One region of the Streptomyces sp. NEAU-sy36 genome, then DNA from elsewhere that is predicted to be linked to it. Evidence: riboswitches for the same ligand, from Rfam matches in the RefSeq annotation. Region 1 holds a riboswitch; each other region holds the start of a gene.

What was found. A riboswitch is a leader RNA that binds a small molecule or an ion and turns the genes downstream of it on or off. The one in region 1 is predicted to bind cyclic di-AMP.
Region 2: it holds a riboswitch for cyclic di-AMP, as region 1 does, so the genes downstream of both, HZZ00_RS28090 (M23 family metallopeptidase) here and HZZ00_RS35830 (M23 family metallopeptidase) in region 1, are expected to answer to the same signal.
Region 3: it holds a riboswitch for cyclic di-AMP, as region 1 does, so the genes downstream of both, HZZ00_RS33810 (transglycosylase SLT domain-containing protein) here and HZZ00_RS35830 (M23 family metallopeptidase) in region 1, are expected to answer to the same signal.

What each region holds. Positions count from the first base shown of each region.
Region 1 covers NZ_CP058977.1:8,141,570-8,148,695, forward strand. Annotated here, with positions in the region: gene HZZ00_RS35820 (PrsW family intramembrane metalloprotease) at 1-330, shown strand, start outside; gene HZZ00_RS35825 (aldo/keto reductase) at 358-1,302, opposite strand; gene HZZ00_RS35830 (M23 family metallopeptidase) at 1,376-2,422, opposite strand; cyclic di-AMP (ydaO/yuaA leader) riboswitch at 2,430-2,598, opposite strand; tRNA gene HZZ00_RS35835 (tRNA-Met) at 2,909-2,982, opposite strand; gene HZZ00_RS35840 (dihydrofolate reductase family protein) at 3,049-4,182, opposite strand; gene HZZ00_RS35845 (hypothetical protein) at 4,419-4,592, shown strand; gene HZZ00_RS35850 (DUF2637 domain-containing protein) at 4,603-5,241, shown strand; gene HZZ00_RS35855 (NADPH-dependent FMN reductase) at 5,318-5,857, opposite strand; gene HZZ00_RS35860 (leucine-rich repeat domain-containing protein) at 5,935-6,654, opposite strand; tRNA gene HZZ00_RS35865 (tRNA-Lys) at 6,763-6,835, opposite strand; gene HZZ00_RS35870 (amino acid permease) at 6,924-7,126, opposite strand, start outside.
Region 2 covers NZ_CP058977.1:6,451,166-6,458,291, forward strand. Annotated here, with positions in the region: gene HZZ00_RS28075 (bifunctional GNAT family N-acetyltransferase/acetate--CoA ligase family protein) at 1-2,253, opposite strand, end outside; gene HZZ00_RS28080 (HPr family phosphocarrier protein) at 2,432-2,713, shown strand; gene HZZ00_RS28085 (GntR family transcriptional regulator) at 3,058-3,744, opposite strand; gene HZZ00_RS28090 (M23 family metallopeptidase) at 3,983-4,726, opposite strand; cyclic di-AMP (ydaO/yuaA leader) riboswitch at 4,739-4,901, opposite strand; gene HZZ00_RS28095 (pitrilysin family protein) at 5,113-6,483, opposite strand; gene HZZ00_RS28100 (pitrilysin family protein) at 6,501-7,126, opposite strand, start outside.
Region 3 covers NZ_CP058977.1:7,704,492-7,711,617, forward strand. Annotated here, with positions in the region: gene rarD (EamA family transporter RarD) at 1-316, shown strand, start outside; gene HZZ00_RS38920 (hypothetical protein) at 330-1,517, opposite strand; gene HZZ00_RS33800 (outer membrane lipoprotein carrier protein LolA) at 1,778-2,986, opposite strand; gene HZZ00_RS33805 (polyprenyl synthetase family protein) at 3,281-4,291, opposite strand; cyclic di-AMP (ydaO/yuaA leader) riboswitch at 4,793-5,032, shown strand; gene HZZ00_RS33810 (transglycosylase SLT domain-containing protein) at 5,036-5,521, shown strand; gene HZZ00_RS33815 (HAD family hydrolase) at 5,552-6,364, opposite strand; gene fahA (fumarylacetoacetase) at 6,658-7,126, shown strand, end outside.

The DNA.
Region 1 (7,126 bases):
ACCCAGGCCACCGCGCTGGCGCTGCTGCGGCGGCGGGGGCGGCGCGGCCGGGCCGGCGCCGGCTTCGTCGCCCGCGAGCGGGAGCTGCTGGACGAGCTGTGGCAGCGCCGGGACGCGGCCCGGCCCGCGCTGGAGTACGCGGCCCGCACGGCGGCCCCGGCACCGACGGCCTGGGCCCCGGCGCCGTACGACCAGGGGTACGGACCGGGGTGGGGCGGACCCGGATACGGATACGGCGGCCCCGGACAGGGCGGTCCCGCGTACGGCGGGCCCGGGTACGGCTACCCGGCGGCACCGTACGCCACGTCGTACAACCCGTACCGGACCTGACGCCGCAGGGGAGCCCGCAGCGGCCGGTTACGCCGAGGCGTCCGTCAGCCTCCTCAGCTCGTCGTCCGTCAGCTTCAGCTCGCCGACGCCCAGCAGGGCCGGGAGCTGGTCCAGCGTGCGCGCCGAGGCGATCGGGGCGGTGATCGTCGGCTGGGCGGCCAGCCAGGCGAGGGCGACGGTGGCGTGCGGTGCCTCGTGGGCGGCGGCGATCTCGTCGAGGGCGGCGAGTACCTTCTGGCCGCGCTCGGTCTCCGCGTACTCCGCGGCCCGGTTGGCGCGGGCGCTGTCCACCTGCCGGCCGGGACGGTACTTGCCGGTCAGGAAGCCCGCGGCGAGGGCGAAGTACGGCACGGAGGACAGGCCCTCACGGGCGACGAGGTCCTGGAGCGGGCCCTCGTAGGTGTCGCGGGAGACCAGGTTGTAGTGGGGCTGGACCGCCACGTAGCGGGCCAGGCCCTCTCGGGCGGAGAAGTCCAGGGACTCCCGCAGCCGCTCGGCGCTGATGTTGGACGCGGCGATCTGCCGCACCTTGCCGGCCTTCACCAGCTCGTCCAGGGCGCCGATGATCTCCTCCACCGGCACGTCGGGCCGGTCGAAGTGGGTGTAGTAGAGGTCGATGTAGTCGGTGCCCAGGCGGGCGAGGGAGGCGTCGGCGGCGGCCTTGATGTTGGCCGCGGACAGGCCCTGGTACTGCGGGTGCTGGCTGACCTTGGTGGCGACGACGACGTCGGAGCGGTTGCCGCGGGCCTTGAGCCACTTGCCGATGACGGTCTCGGACTCGCCGCCCTGGTGGCCCTCCACCCAGGCGCTGTAGACGTCGGCCGTGTCGACGAAGTTGCCGCCCGCGGCCGTGTAGGCGTCCAGGACGGCGAAGGATGCCTGTTCGTCCGCGGTCCAGCCGAACACGTTGCCGCCCAGGCAGAGCGGGAAGACCTCAAGGTCGCTGGAGCCCAGTGTGCGCAGAGAAGTCATGCTCTACGACAACACCGGCGGCGGGTGATCGCATTCCACCGCCGGTCCGCGGTCCCCGCGGGGACCGGTGTGCTCAGGGGTTGAGGCCCTTGTCGCGCAGCCAGGGCGCCGGGTCGACGCCGGTGGCCTGCCCGCCCGGGTGGACCTCCAGGTGCAGGTGCGGTCCGGTGACGTTGCCGGTGGCGCCGACCCGGCCGATGACCTCGCCGGTGGTGACCTTCTGGCCGACCGAGACGTTGATCGAGGACTGGTGGCAGAACCACAGCTCGGTGCCGTCGTCCAGGGTGAGGACGGTGCGGTAGCCGTAGGCGCCGGCCCAGCCGGCCTGGGTGATGGTGCCGCCGTGGACGGCCTTGATCAGGGTGCCGGTGGGGGCGGCGAAGTCGAGGCCGGTGTGGTAGCCGGAGGACCACATGGCGCCGGGCTGCCCGAAGGTGCCGGTGATCGTGTACGAGACGACCGGCAGCGTGTACTGCTTGGCCAGTTCGGCCAGCCGCTTGGCCTCGGCGGCCTTCTTGGCGTCGGCCTCGGCCCGCTGCTTGGCGGCGGCGGCCTTGTCGGCGGCCTCCTTCTCCGCCTTGGCGGCCGCCGCGTCGCTCTGCTGCTGGGCGGCGGCGACCATGGCGGCGGTGGCCTTGCTGTCGGCCTGGCCCTGCTGCTGCTCGGCCTGGGCCATGATCCGGTTGCGCAGGGCCTCGCCGGCGCCCGTGTGCGTGCCGTCCTGGGTGCTCTGCCCGATGCCGGTGAGCGCGGTGTCGGTGACCTGGTGCTTCTCGGCGGAGTCGTCGCCGAGGAGGTGCTCCACGGAGGACAGGTGCGGCACCGAGACGGACGGCAGGTCCGGCATGGAGAGGGAGACCGGGGCCTTGCCGGGGTTGGCGCTGGCGATGCCGCCCGCGCCGACGGCGGCGATCACACCGACGCCGAGGACGGTGGAGCTGCGCGCGAAGCCGCCGCGCTGCTTGGCGACGCGGTGCCGGCCGCGGACCGGGGCGACGGACTCCTCGGTGGGGTTCCACTCCTCCCAGGAGCCCTCGCCCTCGGGTCCGGGGCCGAACGGCTCGGAATCGCGTTGAGCGGGCACGAAGGGGGCTTGTGGGGCAGGCCGGTTGGACGCCACGGGGGCGTGCTCCTTTCCTTCCTCCGCCTACCGGGTTAGCTGACGGGTTCGGAGCAGGAAGGTCTCCTACGCGCGTATACCGGCCGTGGACTCGCTGAGTTCACGACGGTGTCCGCGTGATTCACCCCAAGGTGGTGGTTCCCCGGTTCCCTTGCGGGATTCGGCGCGTGCGCACGGAGCCGTCTCGGGTGACGGCTGGGACGACCGCGCTGCGTTATCGAACGTTAATAGACCCGGCCGTCACTTTCCAAGCCGTTCGGCTTGATCATTACGCCTCCGGGGCGTGGACTTACCGCCCAAGGAGCTGTCAATCCGGGCGAGTTGGCCGGTGTTCAGGAGTCATCGGGTTTTTGATGGTGACTCAGTTGTTATGCGTACGGCGGTCGCACGGTCACCGTGGGTGACGCGCCGTACGGGGGCCGTGGACCCGTCGGAAAACACTCAGGGCCGGAATCCAGATCATGGATTCCGGCCCTGAGTCTTCAGTAGCGGGGACAGGATTTGAACCTGCGACCTCTGGGTTATGAGCCCAGCGAGCTACCGAGCTGCTCCACCCCGCGTCGGTGATTCCAGTGTACGCCATGTTCGGGGTGCCCAGCACACGGCTTTGCGGCGGGCCGTCCGGCTCAGCCGAGCAGATGCCGGTTCGGGGCCTTGGCGAGGGCCTCGTACGCGGGCAGGACGACGACCTCGGCGCCCCCGCGGACCAGCACACCGGTGCCGTCGGCGCCCGCGACGAAGGTGTCGGGCTCCCGCCAGGCGGTCACCACCCGGCGCACCCCGGACCGCAGGATCAGCTCGGAGCAGGGCGCGGGGCGGGAGGCGCGGCGGGCGCAGGGCTCCAGGCTGCTGTAGACGGTGGCGCCGGGCAGCCGCGGGTCGGCGGGGTCGATCTTGGCGAGCGCCGCCTCCTCGGCGTGCACCACGGGGTCGTCCCCTTCCCGGGAGTGGCCGCGGGCCAGCTCGGTGCCGTCGGCGGCGACCACGACCGCGCCGACGCTGAAGGCCGTCCCGGAGGGCGGGCACAGGGCGGCCAGCTCGCAGGCGGTGCGCAGCCAGTGCCGGTCGGCGGCGGCGGGCAGCGGGCCGGTGCCGGGCGCGGTGGGCTCGTAGCGCATCAGGACGACGTCCTCGATCCGCCGGGTCTCCACCAGGCGCAGCCGTCCCTCCTGGTAGCGGCCGGGCCCGAACAGCCGCGGGGCCCGTGGGTCGCCGACGATCAGCGGTGCGACCGCCAGCTGGAGCTCGTCGGCCAGCCCCTGCCGCAGGAGCTGGGTGTGCACGGTGCCCCCGCCCTCCACCATCAGCCGGCCGACCCCGCGCTCGGCGCGCAGATGGCCGAGCAGGGCCCGCCAGTCGAGGTCCGGGCCGAGCGGGACGACGTCGGCGGCACCGCCGAGCAGCCGGGCGGCCCGCGCGGCGCCGCGGTCGGTCGTGTAGACGAGCTTGTCGCCCCCGGTGTGCCAGAACCGGGCGGTGGGGTCGAGGTCGCCGGTGGCGGTGACGGTGACCTTCAGCGGGTGCTCCGGCCGCCCCTCGGCGAGCCGGGCGGCACGGCGCTCGGGCGAGCCGACCAGCAGCCGGGGGTTGTCGGCGCGGATCGTGCCGGCGCCGACCAGGAGGGCGTCGGCCGAGGCCCGTACCGCGTCGACCCGGTCGAAGTCGGCCGGCCCGGACAGCAGCAGCCGCTCGGGTCCGGTGTCGTCCAGGCAGCCGTCGAGGGAGACGGCGGCGGACAGCAGGACGTACGGGTACGGCATGGACTCGGTGAAGGCTCGCTCGGTGCTCATCGGCTCAAGTGTGCGGCCCGCCGTCGCCCGGCCCGCTCCCCGGGGGCGCGCGTCCCCGGTCGTGCCCGCCGAAGGACAGCGGGCTCCCGAAACGGCATTCGTATTTTCGCCAGTTGCTGTCATACGACCGCCGGACCCCGCTTTCGAGTTACAGAAGCACCCGAATGCCCCACACCCCCTCCTCCCGAGAGGCTCGTTAGCTGACCGTGGCACGCATTGAGAGACGCACCGCGTTGAATCTCCACTCGCCGGTCACGTTCCGGCTGGAAAGCAAGGAAGGCGAGGTGTTCACCGACGGCTGCTCCGATCTCCTCGACGATTTCCTGAAGAGAATCAGTCAGCTGGAGAGTGAGTACCTGCGGGCAATGGTGAGGCTCTAGGACCCGGCCCATGGACAGGATTCACGATGAAGACGTTTTGTGTGACTATGAGTTCAGCACGCTTGAGATGCAGTGGGACCCGGTCGAAGAGCTGGCCCAGATGCTGTCCGGCGCGTCCGCCGCGAATCCCGCCCCGGCTCCGCCGCACGGCAGGTCCAGCCACCGGAAGAACCGCCGGCGCATCCGCACGGAACCCGGATCACCGCGTGAGAACCAGCGCAGCGCACACGTCACACTGCTGATCGCGACGATCTCGGTGTGCGCGATCTGCATGCTGGGCTGGTCCTTTTCCTATTCCTACGCCCAACTCCGCGCCACCGCTTCCTCGGTGCTGCCGATGCGGCTGGCACGGTGGTGGCCCCTGACCGTGTACGGACCATGGCTCGTGGCGGCGTTGTCCATTCTCCGGGCGACCGTGCAGAGCCGAAGTGCCCGGCGTTCCTGGGGAGTTCTGCTGGGTGCCTCCGCGATGGCGGTCGGCCTGTGCGTCAGCCACGCGGCACATTCCCCGCTGGCGCTGATCATTTTCGGAATTCCGCCGATCACCGCGCTGGTGTGTTTCTGGGAGATCGTCGGCCAGGTCTCCTCCAAGGTGACCCGCCCCCGCCACGCCGCCCACGGCCGGCGCAACGACGTACTGCGCGGGTGAGGACGGGACGGTGACCGGGTGCCGCGACGACGACGGCACCCGCACAGCCCCCCGGCCCCGGTCCGGGAGAAGGGCCCTAACCGGCCGCCGCCAGCAGCGCGAGCACCTCGCCGAGCCGCTGCCGGGCCCGTGGGTCGGCGATGAGCCCGTCCTCCCCGACCATCCCCCGCTCCACCGGCACCCTCACACAGGCCGCGTCCAGGACACGGGCGCCGGTGTAGCCGAGCACGGACCGCAGCGTGGCCTCGGCACCCTCGCCCCGCCCCGGCGCCGCCGCGTTCACCCAGCCGACCGGCTTGTCACTGATCTCGACGCCGCCGACCGTCCAGTCCAGCAGGTTCTTGAACGACCCCGGCAGGGTGCCCGCGTACTCCGGCGTGCAGATCAGCATCCCGGCCGCCCGCCCGATCGCCTCCCGGAGCCCCGCCACCGGCGCCGGCAGCGGCTCGGTGTCGTCGTCCGGATTGAAGTGCGGAAGCCGCGCCAGCCCGTCGTACAGCTCGCCCCGCACCCCCGCCTCCGGCGCCACGGCCCGCGCGGTCCGCAACAACGCCTCGTTACTGGAACCGCCGCGCAGGCTCCCCGACAACAACAGGATCACCGGAAGTTCGGTCATCCGGCCAACGATACCGATCCGTACCGGAGTTGACGCGTCCGTACGTCCGGAGCCGTTCCCGGAAACGGGGCCTGCGTCTAGAAGAGGACGACACAGCCCCGCCGCTCCAGCTCGTCCAGCAGCCGGGCGGAGGGTTCGCACGGGTTCCAGCGCAGGTCCAGTTTCTCCAGGGCGGGCAGGGCGGGGAGCCAGTCCGGGAGCCGGGTGACACGGTTGCCGCGGACGTCGAGGTGGCGCAGCCGGGGCAGCGCGGCCAGGACCGCCGGGAGTTCGGGCAGGGCGTTCTCCCGCAGGTCCAGGTGGCGCAGTTCGCGCAGGCCGGCCGTGGACGGGGGCAGCGCCTCGATCGCGTTGCCCCGCAGCCACAGCTCACGCAGCCGCCGAAGGCCCCCGATGCCCTCGGGCAGCGCGGTCAGCCGGTTGTGCTGTGCCCGCAGCTCGACGAGCCCGGCCATCCGGCCGATCGCCTCGGGCAGGGCCGTGAGCGCGTTCTCGCCGACGTTGAGGTACCGCAGCCGCGTCAGGTTCCCCAGGGACTCCGGAAGCTCCGACAGCTCGTTGTCGTGCAGATAGAGGAAGTCCCCGAGCCCGACGAGGTCCCCCAGCTCGTCCGGTACCGAGGCGAGCCGGTTGTGGCCGAGGTCCAGCGTGCGCAGCCGGCTCAGCCGCCCGATACGGCGTGGCAGCTCGGTCAGGCCGTTGTCCGCGAGGATCAGTACCTCCAGCTCCCCGCGTCCCCACACGGACTCGGGTACCTCCCCCAGCCGGTGCCGCCAGAGGTTCAGCACGTCCCGCACGATCGGGGGACCCCCTTCTTCGGGCGAACGGCGCGGCGCCCGGGCCGGACCGTACCGACTCGGGCGCCGTGACACAGGCCAGGGGGCGCGAGGCCCGCCTGTGAGGGGTAGGCCCTGTGGGACTCGAACCCACAACCAATGGATTAAAAGTCCACTGCTCTGCCAATTGAGCTAAGGGCCCAGGCGATGTTGCCTGTCCGAGCATAGCCGCAGAGGGCCGGGTCTCCGATCGGGTATCGGCGACCCGGCCGCGTCGTGGCGGCTGATGGCTACTTTTCGACGGGGTCGGGCGCGGGGGCGCGGGTGGCGCCGAGGAACCAGTGGCGGGCCGAGGCGAGCCACCAGGTGGCGGCGAAGCCGAGGACGACGAGCACGGCGACGGGGGCGTAGTTGAAGGTCTTCCAGGTGACGGGGGAGACCTGCGGGAGCATGAAGAGGATCGTGATCGCCACGACCCACAGCACCGAGATCA
Region 2 (7,126 bases), 1.7 Mb from region 1:
GGCGGCCTCGGCGGCGGCGTCGGGGGTGGGCGCGGGCAGGGCGCGCCGCACCCTGATGCCGTACTTGCCGAGCAGCTCGCAGGTCTCCGCCTCGGAGATCGTGAGCCCTTCGCCGCGTGCCAGCAGCTCCGCGATCAGCCGCGCGGCCCCCTTCTCGTCGATGTCCTCGTACTCCGGCACCCTTCCGGGGTCCGTCGCCTCCCTGCGCCACTGCCCGTAGCGGACGGCCTCTGCGAGGGCCCGGACGGCGCGTTCGGCGGCGGGGTAGGCGGGGATGAGCCGGGCCCCTTCGGGCGGGGAGACCGAGGTGGGCGGTCGTTCCGCCGGGCGGGGCGGCCGGGCGCCGCCCTGTTCGCCGGGGGCCTTGTCCGCGGCGGCCGGCGCGGTGCTCGCCGCCGCCGACAGCGCCTGCGCCAGTCCGCCCAGCTCCACGTGCACCACCAGCACCGGCTTCCCCGGCACCGCCGCCGCGGCGGACCGCAGCGCCTCCGCCAGCTCCGCGTCCCCCGGCGACGCCTCGCCGATCGCCGGGATCGCCGTCACCACGACGGAGTCGTTCGTGTCGTCGGCCAGCGCCTCGCTCAGCGCCCGGTGGAAGTCCTCCGCGCTCGCCCCGGTCGTCAGGTCCAGGGGCCGCGCCGGCCGGAGCCCCTCCGCCAGGCAGCGGTCGTACGTCAGGACGCCCAGCGACTCGGAGTTGCCGAGGATCGCCACGCGCGGCCCGGCGGGCAGCGGCTGGCGGGCGAGCAGCAGTCCCGCGTCGACCAGTTCGGTGATGGTGTCGACCCGGGTCACCCCGGCCTGGCGGAGCAGCGCGGACACCGTCGCGTGCGGCAGCCGGGTGGCGCGGACCGCGTGGCCCTGGGGCGCGGTGCCGGTTCCCTGCACCACGACGAGGGGCTTCGCCGCCGCCGTCCGCCGGGCGAGCCGGGTGAACTTGCGGGGGTTGCCGATGGTCTCCAGGTACATCAGGACGACGTCGGTGTCCGGGTCCTCGTACCAGTACTGGAGGACGTCGTTGCCGGAGACGTCGGCGCGGTTGCCCGCGGAGACGAAGGTGGAGACGCCGCTGACCCCCGTGACCCCGCCGCCGCGCCGGTGCAGCCGGGACAGCAGCGCGATGCCGATGGCGCCGGACTGGGCGAACATGCCGATGCGGCCGGGGCGCGGCATCTCGGGCGCGAGGGAGGCGTTCAGCCGTACACCGGGGGCGGTGTTGATGACGCCGAACGCGTTGGGCCCGATGATCCGCATGCCGTACGCCCGTGCCTGCCGCACGAGCGCCCGCTGCCGCTCCTTGCCGTCGGGCCCGCTCTCGGCGTACCCGGCGCTGAGCACGACGAGCCCCTGGACGCCGTGTTCCCCGCACTCGGCGACCACGGCGGGCACGTACTCGGCCGGTACGGCGACGACGGCGAGGTCCACCGGGCCCTCGATGTCCCGCACGCAGTGGTACGCGCTCACCCCGTCGACCTCCGCCAGGTCCTCGGGGAAGGCCTTGTTCACCGCGTACAGGCGGCCCGCGTACCCGCCGTCCTTGATGTTGGCCAGGACGCTGCGGCCCACCCCGCCGGGGGCGCGGCCGACGCCGATGACCGCGACGGAGCCGGGGGCGAGGAGCCGTTGCACCGAGCGGGCCTCGGCGCGCTGCTCGCGGGCGCGCTGCACGGCGAGCGAGCGGTCGGTGGGCTCGATGTCGAACTCCAGGCGGACGACGCCGTCCTCGAAGCTGCGCTTCTGGGTGTAGCCGGCGTCCGTGAAGACCTTGATCATCTTGGTGTTGGCGGGCAGCACCTCGGCGGTGAAGCGGCGGATGCCCCGCTCGCGGGCGACGGCCGCGATGTGCTCCAGGAGCGCGGAGGCCACTCCCCTGCCCTGGTGGGCGTCCTGCACCAGGAAGGCGACCTCCGCCTCGTCGGCGGGCGCGGACGCGGGGGTGCCGCCGGCACCGATGCGGTCGTAGCGGACCGTGGCGATGAACTCGCCGCCCACGGTGGCCGCGAGCCCCACCCGGTCGACGAAGTCGTGGTGGGTGAAGCGGTGCACGTCCTTGGCGGACAGCCGGGGGTAGGGCGCGAAGAAGCGGTAGTACTTGGACTCGTCCGACACCTGCTCGTAGAAGTGGACCAGGCGGTCGGCGTCGTCGACGGTGATGGGCCGGATGCGGGCGGTGCCCCCGTCCCGCAGCACCACGTCCGCCTCCCAGTGCGCGGGGTACTCGTACCGGCCCTGCGGTTCCGCCGAGGTTCGCATGCGCCCCAGAGTACGGCTAGCGTCCGGCAACGGCGCGGGGCAGTCTGTGGGGACGGACGCCGGGCCGAGGGTGCGGTCACGACGGCACGGTGGAGGGGGTGCGCAGCCCCTCTCCAGGCACGGTTCACCATATGGAAGACTGGTCTAGACAACCCTGAAGAGTGAAGGGCAGCAACACATGGCTGAGCGCCGCGTCAACGTCGGCTGGGCCGAGGGTCTCCACGCCCGCCCCGCCTCCATCTTCGTCCGGGCCGCGTCGGCCTCGGGCATCCCGGTGACGATCTCCAAGGCCGGTGGCACCCCGGTCAACGCGGCCAGCATGCTCGGCGTCCTGGGGCTGGGCGCCCAGGGCGGCGAGGAGATCGTGCTCGCCTCCGACGCCGAGGGCGCCGAGGCCGCCCTGGACCGGCTGGCCAAGCTGGTCGCCGAGGGACTGGACGAGCTGCCCGAGACCGTCTGAGCGGCATCGGGCCTTCGAGGGGCCGGGCTTCCGCGCAGTGGCGCGACGCCCGGTTCCGCACTCCCATGACGCCCGGTTCGGGCCGGTCCGCCGGCTCGGCGCGGGCGGGGTGACGGTGCGGGCCGTCCCGCCACCGCCCGCACCGCACGACGGCGACCGGCGGACCGGCGAAGACCCGCGAGTCCCCCTTGCGGCCATCGCGAGCGAGTCTGAATTCGCGATTTCCGGCGCTTTCACAGTGGAACGCCCACCCCATTCACCCGGGGTCCGCAATTCACGGCACCGGAGAAATAGGGGAAATACCGGCCCGTAGAATACCCACCCCTTTGTATACGGCACCCGTGTTAATTCTGTGCGCCCGACATGTTTACGGCATGTTGCGAAGTCCTCACGCGCTCGGCGCCACCGGGCACGCGCAGCCGGTGCTCGGCCGCCGCCCGCTCGGCGTGCAGCGCGGTCACCGTGCGGGCGCGCGCCCCGTCTCCGCGCGCCACCGCGTCCACGATCGCGCCGTGCTCCGTCCAGGTGCCGACCGGGTCCGGCGGCGCGTCGAGCACGTACATCCAGGCGATCTTGTGGCGCAGCTGGAGGAGGGTGGAGGTCAGCGAGGGGCTGCCGCAGGCCTGGGCCAGCGTCTCGTGGAACCAGCCGTCCAGTGCGCGCAGTTCTTCGCCGTCGCCCCGCCGGGCGCGCTCCTGCCCCAGCCTGACCAGTCCGCGCAGCACCTTCAGATGCGCCTCGGTGCGCCGCCGGGCGGCCCGGGCGGCGCCGAGCGGTTCCAGGAGCAGACGCATCTCCAGCAGGTCGGCGGCCTCTTGCTCGCTCGGCTCGGCCACACAGGCGCCCGCGTGCCGGCGCGTCACCACGAAGCCCTCCGCCTCCAGGGTACGCAGGGCCTCGCGCACGGGGACGCGCGAGACCCCGTAACGGCGGGCCAGCACCTCCTCGGTGAGACGGCCGCCGCGTTCGAGGACGCCCGCGACGATGTCGTCCCGGATCGCCGTGCACACCGACTGCGCCGGAATACGCATGACCGACCTCCGTCTTGATCCCGCGACACGACGCCGACGACGGACGCGTTTTCCCATGACTCTATTCCGGTGACTCTATTCCACCGCACCGCCTTTTCCGACGGCGGACCGGAATCCGGGGATATTTTTTGGACAGGGGCCGCCGGAACACGGGACCACCGGAGCACCGCGGGAAAAGGCGAAAGCCCCGGCTCGGTGGCCGGGGCTTCGGGTGCCGTGCGGGGTCGCGCTGGCTCGGTCAGACGTTCACGCCGTGGTTGCGCAGGTAGGCGACGGGGTCGACGTCGGAGCCGTAGTCGGGGCTGGTGCGCGCCTCGAAGTGCAGGTGCGGGCCGGTGACGTTGCCGGTGGCGCCGGACAGGCCGATCTGCTGGCCGGCGGTGACCTGCTGGCCCACCGTGACGCCGATGGACGACAGATGGCCGTACTGGGTGTACATGCCGTCGGCCATGCGGATCACGATCTGGTTGCCGTACGCCCCGCCCCAGCCGGTGGAGACGACGGTGCCGACGCCGACCGCGTGCACCGGGGTGCCGCCGGCGGCATGGAAGTCGATGCCGGTGTGGGACCCGGAGGACCACAGCGAGCTGCTGGCCTCGTAACCGGTGGACACGTAGGAGTGCGCGATCGGGGCGACGAAGGCGTTCAGCCGCTTGCGCTCGGCCTCGCGGGCGGCACGGGCCTCCGCCTCGCGCGCCTCCTTCACCCGCTTGGCAGCGGCCTCCTGGGCCGCCTTGCGCTCGGCGGCCCGCTGCTGGGCGGCGGCCTGCGCGTCGATGTGCGCGGCGACGTCGTCGCTCGCGGCGAGTACGGGGGTGAGGCCGGTCTGTTCCGCGGGGCGCTCGGCGGCGAGCGCCGGGGAGGCCGCGAGGGTGCCGATGACGCCGGTGGTCGTCAGGGCCGCGACACCGGCCGCCTGGGCGGTGGTTCGCTTGACCCGGCCGGGCTTGCGGTGCTTCCCGGTGGCGCACATGAACGCCATGGAGTGGCTGGTCCTTTCCTTCCCTCTCGCCTACCGGGTTAGCTGACGGGTTCGGAGCAGGAAGGTCTCCTACGGACTCCCTCGCGTCACGCGCGGGTGCCCGATTCACCCCAGGGACGTGTGGGTCCCCGGCTCCCCTGGCTCGCGCCGTACGGGGACTCGGCGATGACTGTCCGGTGCCGCGGGTGCGGCGCACTGCCCGACGAACAGCCCGGATGACGCTAAGCGGACCGGCTCTCGATCCCCAAACAGATCAGGGTTTTTGTAGCGCATCCCACAGGGCAGACGGGCAACCTCCGCCCCAATTCGGACATCTGAGGAAGAGAGTGGAACAACAGGGGCCCTGACGACCCGTAGGTCGCCAGGGCCCCGTCCCCTGTGTGCCGTTACTCGGCCGCCACCACGGTGACGTCGCCGATCCCCAGCGCCTCGACCGGCGCCTTGATCTGCGCCGCGTCACCGACCAGGACGGTCACCAGGCGGTCCACCGGGAAGGCGTTGACGACGGCCGCGGTCGCCTCCACCGTGCCCGTGGCGGCCAGTTGCCGGTACAGCGTCGCCTGGAAGTCGTCGGGCAGGTGCTGCTCGACCTGGTCGGCGAGGGTGCTCGCGACGGCCGCCGCGGTCTCGTACTTCAGCGGCGCGACCCCGACGAGGTTCTGCACGGCGACGTCCCGCTCGGCGTCGGTCAGGCCCTCCGCCGCGAGGGTGCGCAGCACCTTCCACAGGTCGTCGAGGGCGGGGCCGGTGTTGGGCGTGTCCACCGAGCCGCTGATGGCGAGCATCGACGCGCCGGTGCCGTCCGGGGCCGAGCGCAGGACCTGGCCGAAGGAGCGCACCCCGTAGGTGTAGCCCTTCTCCTCGCGCAGCACGCGGTCCAGGCGGGAGGTGAGGGTGCCGCCGAGGCAGTAGGTGCCGAGCACCTGGGCGGGCCACACCCGGTCGTGCCGGTCGGGGCCGATCCGGCCGATGAGCAGCTGCGTCTGGACGGCGCCGGGCCGGTCCACGATGACGACGCGTCCGGTGTCGTCGGCCGTCACCGCCGGCACGGGCCGGGGCTCTCCGGGCGTGCCGGTCCAGGCGCCCAGGGTGTCGGCGAGCAGCGCGTCCAGGTCGATGCCGGTGAGGTCGCCGACCACCACGGCGGTGGCCGTGCCGGGGCGCACATGGCGCTCGTAGAAGGCGCGTACGGCGGGGGCGTCGATCTTCTCGACGGTCTCCTCGGTGCCCTGGCGCGGCCGGGACATGCGCGAGGCCGCCGGGAACAGCTCCCTGGACAGCTCCTTGGCGGCACGGCGGGCGGGGTTGGCCAGCTCGTGCGGGATCTCGTCCAGGCGGTTGCGGACCAGGCGCTCGATCTCGCTCTCGGCGAAGGCGGGGGCGCGCAGCGCGTCGGCTACCAGGCCGAGGCCCTTGGCCAGGCGGGAGGCGGGGACCTCCAGGCTGAGCCGGACGCCGGGGTGGTCGGCGTGCGCGTCGAGGGTGGCGCCCGCGCGCTCCAGCTCGGCGGCGAACTCCTCGGCGGAGTGCCGGTCGGTGCCCTCGGAGAAGGCCCGCGCCATGATGGTGGCCACGCCGTCCAGGCCGGCCGGCTCGGCGTCCAGCGGCGCGTCGAGCAGCACCTCCACGGCGACGACCTGCTGGCCGGGTCGGTGGCAGCGCAGCACGGTCAGGCCGTTGTCGAGCGCGGCGCGCTCGGGGGCCGGGAAGGCCCAGGGCCTGGCCTCACCGGGCTGTGGCCGGGGGTGGAAGTCCATGGTGGCGAGCTGCTCGGTCACTTGGCCGTCTCCTCGTTCTCGTTGCCGGCCTCTACGGTGGCTTCCGACTCGGGGTCCTCGGGCAGGTCGGCGTCCTCGACGTTCTCCGGGGACTTGGGCTCGTAGACCAGGACCGCGCGGTTGTCGGGGCGCAGACGGGCCTTGGCGACCTCCCGGACCTCCTCCGGGGTGACCTCGAGGATGCGCGGCACGGCGTTCAGGGCGAGCTGCGGGTCACCGAACAGGACGGCGTAGCGACACAGTTCGTCGGCGCGGCCCGCGACCGTGCCGAGCCGGTCCAGCCACTCGCGCTCCAACTGGGCCTGGGCGCGCTCCATCTCCTCGGCGGTGGGGCCTTCCTCGGCGAACCGGGCCAGCTCCTCGTCGATGGCGGCCTCGATGACCGGCACCTCCACGTCGCCGGAGGTCTTCACGTCCAGCCAGCCCATGGAGGGCGCGCCGGCCAGACGCAGCAGGCCGAAGCCGGCCGCCACGGCCGTACGGTCGCGGCGCACCAGCCGGTTGTAGAGCCGGGAGGACTCGCCGCCGCCGAGGACGGTCAGGGCGAGGTCGGCCGCGTCGCAGGCGCGGGTGCCGTCGTGGGGCAGCCGGTAGGCGGCCATCAGGGCGCGCGCCGGGACCT
Region 3 (7,126 bases), 440 kb from region 1:
CGCCTCCACCGGCGTCGTCACCGCCCTCCCCCTGGTCTGCTTCGGCGCGGCGGCGATCCGCGTCCCGCTGTCCACCCTGGGCCTGCTCCAGTACCTGACCCCGGTCTTCCAGTTCCTCCTGGGCATCCTCTACTTCCACGAGTCCATGCCCCCCGAGCGCTGGGCCGGTTTCGCCCTGGTGTGGGTGGCCCTGCTGCTGCTGACGGGCAGCGCGCTGCACACGGCGCGCGGGCAGCGGAAGGCGGCGGTCGTGCCGGCCGCCGCGGTGGAGACGTCCGGGGCGAAGTCCCCGGACCAGGCGTCGCTGGAAGCCTGACGGCCCCGGCCGGTCACCCGGCCGCGCGGGCGGCCCGGTCGGTGAGGCGGAGCATGCGGGCGCGGGCGGACTCCAGGGGGCGGGGGTCGTCGGCCGCGGGGCCCGGCTCGGCGGCCAGGTCCGTCCAGAGGCCGATCAGGTCACGCCCCAGCCGCAGGCCCTCCTCCGGGTCGCGCACGGCACGCCAGGCGGTCGACGCGCTCTGCACGTTGCCGTACGCCGCCTCGGCGTCCCCGGCGGTCCGGCGCAGCCGGGCCAGGTCGAGGGAGAGCCGGCAGGCGCGCACCGGCTCGCCCGCCAAGTAGGCGATGTAGGCGGCCAGTTCGCGCAGGTGCAGCACCTCGGCGTGCCGGGGGCCCAGCACGGTGGCGGCCTCCTCGACCGTGCGCTCGACGAGTTCGGCCGCGGCGTCGATCCGGCCCGCCCGCACGGCCTCGTTGATCCGCGTCATCGGCTCGGTGAGCAGTTCCGCGCCCTCCCGCGTCTCCGTGACCGGGCCGTCGCCCAGCACCTCCTCGGCCACGGCGTCGAACCCGCGGGGCGGGGTGGGGGTGGCGGTGGTGGGCGCGGAGGACTCGGTGGGCCAGTCGGTGGTGGTGGGGGACTCGGAGGCCGGGGGTCCGGCGGTGACGACGGCGTCCGTGAGCGGTTCCGGCCCTTCCACGACCGGCACCGGCACGGCGGGCACGGACACGGGCACGGCGGGCACGGCGGGCGGTGGCACGACGGTCACGGCGGGCGGTGGCACGACGGTCACGGGCGCCGGAGAGGCGGGTGCCGGGGCCGAAGAGGCGGGTGCCGGGGCCGGAGAGGCGGGTGCCGGGGCCGCCATGACGGGGGCCGGGCCGAACGCGCCCCTGGGCGTGCGCGGCCTCCCCGAGGGCGCGAACTCCGGGGACTCCGCCGGGGCCACCCGTACGGCCTTCCCCGTGACCCGGCTGGAGCCGTCCGCCGAGACCTCCAGCGGGACGACACAGCCGGCGCGGTCGTCCTGGATGGTGGCGCGTATGGGGGCGCCGAGGCTGATGGCCAGGCGCTGGAGGTGGTTCAGCACGGCCTGCTGGATCTCCTCGCCCGGCTCCGCCACGACGGCCGTACCGCCCACGGAGGCGCCGCCCGCGCCGTACACCCGCACGGGCACCGCCGCCGGGTGGGCCACGGGCCCCGGCGCCCGCTTCTTCTCGAAGCTCAGTCGAGCCATCGGTCCTTCCCTCACTCCCCCGTGCCGCGATCCGGCCGTACGCATCCTGCCGACCAGTGTGCTGGTTCCACCCCGGCCCCCGCGTCACCACGACGTCACAGCCTCGTCCCAACGGACCGGCGCCGCAGGTCCGCGGCTCGCCGGGGGCCGCGCGGGGTACTGCTCAACGACGCGGCGGCGGACCCGGTGCGCCGCCGGGAGGGGCACATGCGAAAGGGAGCCGACGGCGCTGCCTCGGCTCCCTCGCGGACCGCTGCGGGCTACTTGCCCGCGTCCGCCGCCTTCACCAGCGCGTCCTTGGTGACCGCGCCGGCGTAGACCTTGCCGTCGTCGGTGATCAGGGCGTTGACCAGGCGGGTGGAGAAGACGGTGCCCTTGCCGAACGAGCCGGAGACCTTCTCGCCCAGGGATCCGAGGAAGCCGGCCGCGTCGCCGCCCTTGGCCCCGGTGGGCAGACCGCCCTTGGCGCCGGTGTCGAAGGTGGCGATGGAGGTCCAGCCCTTGCCGAGGACGGTCGGTCCCGCGGCGCCTTCCAGACCCTTGCCCCGGATACCCTCCAGCCCCTTGCCGGGCCGCTGCGCGCCCTTGCCCGGCGCGTCCTCGCGCTCGGTGACCTTCGCGCCCTTCGGCGGGGTGAAGGCGAAGGCCGAGGCGGCCGGGCGGGCGAAGGAGACCTCGGTGAAGCCCGCGTCGAGCACCGCGGCGCCGCCGCTCTTCGGGGTCAGCGTGAACTTCAGCGGCATGCCCGTCCTGGCGTCCACCGCGATGCTGATCGCGCCGACCGTGGTGCCGGACTGCCGGGGCTTGATCAGCAGCTTGTAGGCGTCGCGCCCGGCTACGTGGGCGGTGCCGTCGACGGTCACGGACGTGGTGTCGTCCACCGACTTCAGGGCCTCGTCGGCGAAGTCCTTGGGCGTGGCCGGGGGCTCGGCCCGCCGGTCCTGGCCGGCCGGCGCGGTGCCGTGGGAGACCTGGTTGCTCTTGCTGTCGTAACCCCAGACGTCCTTGCCGTTGTGGATGACGCTGTACTCGGCGCCCTGCTCGACGAGCGTCAGCTTCTGCCGGTCGGGGCCGTCGGCGGCGACGCGCAGGGTGTGCGTGCCGGTGACCAGCTCGGTGAGGCGGGACTGCGGGTCGGCGGGACCGGACCCCGCGCCGCGGGTCATGCCGGAGGTGAGGCCGCTCTCCAGGCCTCCGAGGTCGGGCAGGCCCAGGTCGGTGCCGACCTTCACGGTGCCGGACAGCCGCTGCACGTCGGACGCGGCGATCTTCTGGATGAGCTGCTGGGCGGTGATCCGGGGCAGGTCGGGGTCGCCGGAGTCGGCGAGGGCCGGGACCAGCCCGATCGTGGCCGCCGCCACCCCCACCACCGCGACCGGGACGGCGTACCGGGCGGCCCTGCGGCGGCCCGAGCGCGCTTCCTCGGCCCGGTCGGCGCCCTGTGCGTCGTCGGATTCGTACGGTGCCATGTGTGCCTTACCTCCGTCGTCGGCGGCGGCTGCTCTCACGCTGGTCCACCCGAGCCGCCGGTCTCACCCGAATCGGTGAGGAGTGGTGATGTCCGTGGTGTCCATACGACCAAATCCGCGCTGAGGAATCGTCAGACCACGGAGGCAACTCGGCGTACGACTGCGGTATGACACGCAAGGGACACCCCTAGGGGCTCGAACGGATCCCTATGGGCAGGATGGAGCACCCGGGCGGGCACGGCCACCCGGTGGGCGCCGGACGGGTCGGTCCCCGGCGTCCACCGGACCGGCCGGTCACCCGGTGCGGTGCACCACCGCGTCGCACAGCTCGATCAGCGCGACCTTGGCGTCGCACTCGCGCAGCGGCGCCAGCGCGGCGCGTGCCTCCTCGGCGTAGCGCACGGTGTCCCGGCGGGCCTGCTCCAGTGCCGGGTGGGCGCGCAGCGCGGTCAGCGCCTCGGCGTGCCGGGCGTCGTCGCTGAGGTCGGAGTCCAGCAGCTCGCACAGGGCGATGTCCTCCGGCAGGCCGAGCCGGGCGGCGCGCTCGCGCAGCCGGAGCACGGGGAGGGTCGCGATGCCCTCGCGCAGGTCGGTGCCGGGGGTCTTGCCGGACTCGTGGGAGTCGGAGGCGATGTCCAGGTAGTCGTCGGCGAGCTGGAAGGCCACGCCGAGCCGCTCGCCGTACTGGGTGAGCACGTCCACGACCGTCTCGTCGGCGCCGGACATCATCGCGCCGAACCGGCAGGAGACCGCCACCAGGGAGCCCGTCTTGCCGGCGAGCACGTCCAGGTAGTGCTCCACCGGGTCACGGCCGTCGGTGGGGCCCGCGGTCTCCAGGATCTGGCCGGTGACCAGCCGTTCGAACGCGAGGGCCTGCACCCGGACCGCCTCGGGGCCGAGGTCGGCGAGGATCTGGGAGGCGCGGGCGAAGAGGAAGTCGCCGGTGAGGACCGCGACGGAGTTGCCCCAGCGGGTGTTGGCGCTGTCCACGCCCCGGCGTACGGCGGCCTCGTCCATGACGTCGTCGTGGTACAGCGTGGCGAGGTGGGTCAGCTCCACCACCACGGCCGACGGCACCACTCCGGGCGCGTAGGGGTCGCCGAACTGCGCCGCGAGCATCACGAGCAGCGGCCTGAACCGCTTCCCGCCGGCCCGTACGAGGTGCTGCGCGGCCCCGGTGATGAACGGGACCTCGCTCTTGGTGGCCTCTAGCAGGCCTTCCTCGACAGCCGCCAATCCGGCCTGGACATCGGCTTCGAGAGCCTGGTCCCGCACGCTCAGCCCGAACGGCCCGACGACGGTCACGAGGGGTCTCCTGTCTGCTGGTGTCTGCTGGCGATTACACGGTTTGTCGATAGGTCGCTGCCATCACTCAAGTCAGCGTATCCGGTCCGGTTTCGATCACCGATAGCGCCCACCCGTCCAGCCCGGGCGGTATCGGAGCACATCCGGCACCCCTTCGATCGGATGAGAAGAACAGACATTTCTCGACTTAACAGGAAAATCCGAGCTTCGTCGCGAGCCCCGAGGTGAGCGGAGCATCCGCGCCACCCCACCGGGGGACGAATGCCGGGAATCCCCCATGCCCGATTTAACACAGTTTGCCATTTGGTGAATTGGGCCACACCCGCCCCCTGCCGCCGGCCGGCCACCCGGGACCCCCTATCGCCTTGCCCGGCAAGCGAGTTGAACGTTGGCAATCGCAAAGGATCAAGTACCCCATAGGCTAATGATCAAGGTCAAATGCCTCATCGGATGAATCCGGCACTTGTTCCCGACATGTGCTCTCGCATACGTTCCCGACCCATCGGGCGGACGCCGAATCCTGCCGCCGCCCGTACACCCATCAACGAACTCATTCGTACGGCAGGAGCGGGGGACCCAGGTAAGTCGCCGGACCGGACGACACACGTGACGCAGCGCATGCCGCGACACGCGGTCGCACCGGGTCGGCTTGGGGTTAAGCCGTGCCTCTCGCGGGGCACGGCCGGGCACCTCCCCGCCCGAACCCGACAGCTCACCTCGCAGGCGTAGGAGAGGAACGTCCCCATGCCTGCTGCCGTTCAGTCGCGCCGCACCCGCACCAACCGCGTCGTCCGTATGCTCGCCGTCGCCGGCACCGGCGCCGCCGTGATCGCCATGCCGCTCGTGGGGGCCGCCAGCGCCTCCGCGGCCACCGCCACCACCTCGGCCTCCGTCACCACCGCCGGGTACCCGAACAACCTCGACGGCTGGATCCGCGAGTCCCTGGCGATCATGAGCCAGAAGGGCATCCCGGGCTCCTACAACGGCATCTACCGCAACATCATGCGCGAGTCCTCGGGCAACCCGAACGCCATCAACCTGTGGGACTCCAACGCCGCCAAGGGCATCCCGTCCAAGGGCCTGCTCCAGGTGATCGACCCGACCTTCAACGCGTACCACGTGGCCGGAACCTCCTGGAACATCTACGACCCGGTCGCCAACATCACCGCCGCCTGCAACTACGCGGCCCACCGCTACGGCTCCATGGACAACGTCAACAGCGCCTACTGACCGGCGCCCGCCCGGGTCGACGGCACCCCGTCAACCCGCCGGGAACAGTCTTTCGAGGACGACGGCGATGCCGTCGTCCTCGTTCGACGTGGTGACCTCGTCGGCCACCGCCTTCAGCTCCGGATGGGCGTCGGCCATGGCGACCCCGTGCGCCGCCCACCGGAACATCGGGACGTCGTTGGGCATGTCGCCGAAGGCCAGCGAGCGTTCCGCGGCGACACCGAGCCGCTCGGCGGCCAGCGCCAGACCGGTCGCCTTGGTCACCCCGCACGGCTGGAGCTCCACCGTCCCCGGACCCGACATGGTGACCGTGGCCAGCGGCCCCACCACCGAGCGCGCCACCGCCGCCAACTCGTCGTCGGACAGGGTGGCGTGGCGCAGCAGCACCTTGCTGATCGGCGCCCCCCACAGATCGTCGCGCCGGCCCACCCGCACCGCGGGCAGCGTCGGATGGGGCATCCGGTAGCCCGGCTCGATCAGCGTGAGCCCCTCCACCCCGTCCTGGTCGACGGCCGCGTACACCTGCCCCACCTCGGCCTCGATCTTGCCGAGCGCGGCCTCGGCCTGCTCCCGGTCGAGCCGCACCGACCACAGCAGGCGGTCGGCCCCGGCGTCGTAGACCTGCGCCCCCTGCCCGCACACCGCGAGCCCCGTGCAGCCGAGGGCCGCCAGCAGCGGCCGCACTCTGGGGGCCGGACGGCCGGTCACCACCAGGTGCCGGGCGCCGGTCCGGGCCGCCCGCGCGAGCGCCGAGAGCGTGCGCTCGGAGACGGTGTCGTCGCCGCGCAGCAGCGTCCCGTCCAGGTCGGTGGCGATCAGTGCGTACGCGGGGGAGGGTGCCATGAGCAGAGAATACGGATCCCGCGACTCCGCCGACTCATCCGTCGTCGCGCGTACTTGCGTGCCGACCGCCCCCAAGTGCGCGCCGTGGCGCCCCTGATGGGGACCTGCCGCGGGCCGCGGCCGGATGTGCCGCCGGGCGCGCGGCACGGTCCGGGGGCCCGGCCCGGCCGGCCGGGGCGCGGCCGGGGCGCCCCCGGCGGGCACTGCCCAAGAGGCGCGTCGCGGCCGTAACGTGTGGCCGACCACATGGAACAGCGCCATGCATGGCCCGGATGAGAGCGAGGCAGTACCCCATGCCCCCCTTCGACGTCCCCGAGGGCGACCCCTTCGGTCCGCACAACCTTCCCTATGGCGTGTTCTCGCCCTCCGGCAGCCGGGAGCGCCGGGTCGGCGTCCGGCTCGGGGACCAGGTCCTCGACGCGGGCGCCGCGGCCGCCGCCCTGGGCTCGCCGCACCACGCGCTGCTCGCCCGCCCCACCCTCAACCCACTGCTCGCGGCGGGCCGCGCCGCCTGGTCCGAGGTGCGCGCCGCGATCACCTCCTGGGTCACCGACCCCGCGCACCGCGAGACCCTGGAGCCGCTCTTCCACCCGCTGTCCGAGGTGGACCTGCACCTGCCCTTCGAGGTCGCGGACTACGTCGACTTCTACGCCTCGGAGAACCACGCCCGCAACGTCGGCAAGATCTTCCGCCCGGACGCCCCGGACTCCCTCACCCCGAACTGGAAGCACCTGCCGATCGGCTACCACGGCCGCGCCGGCA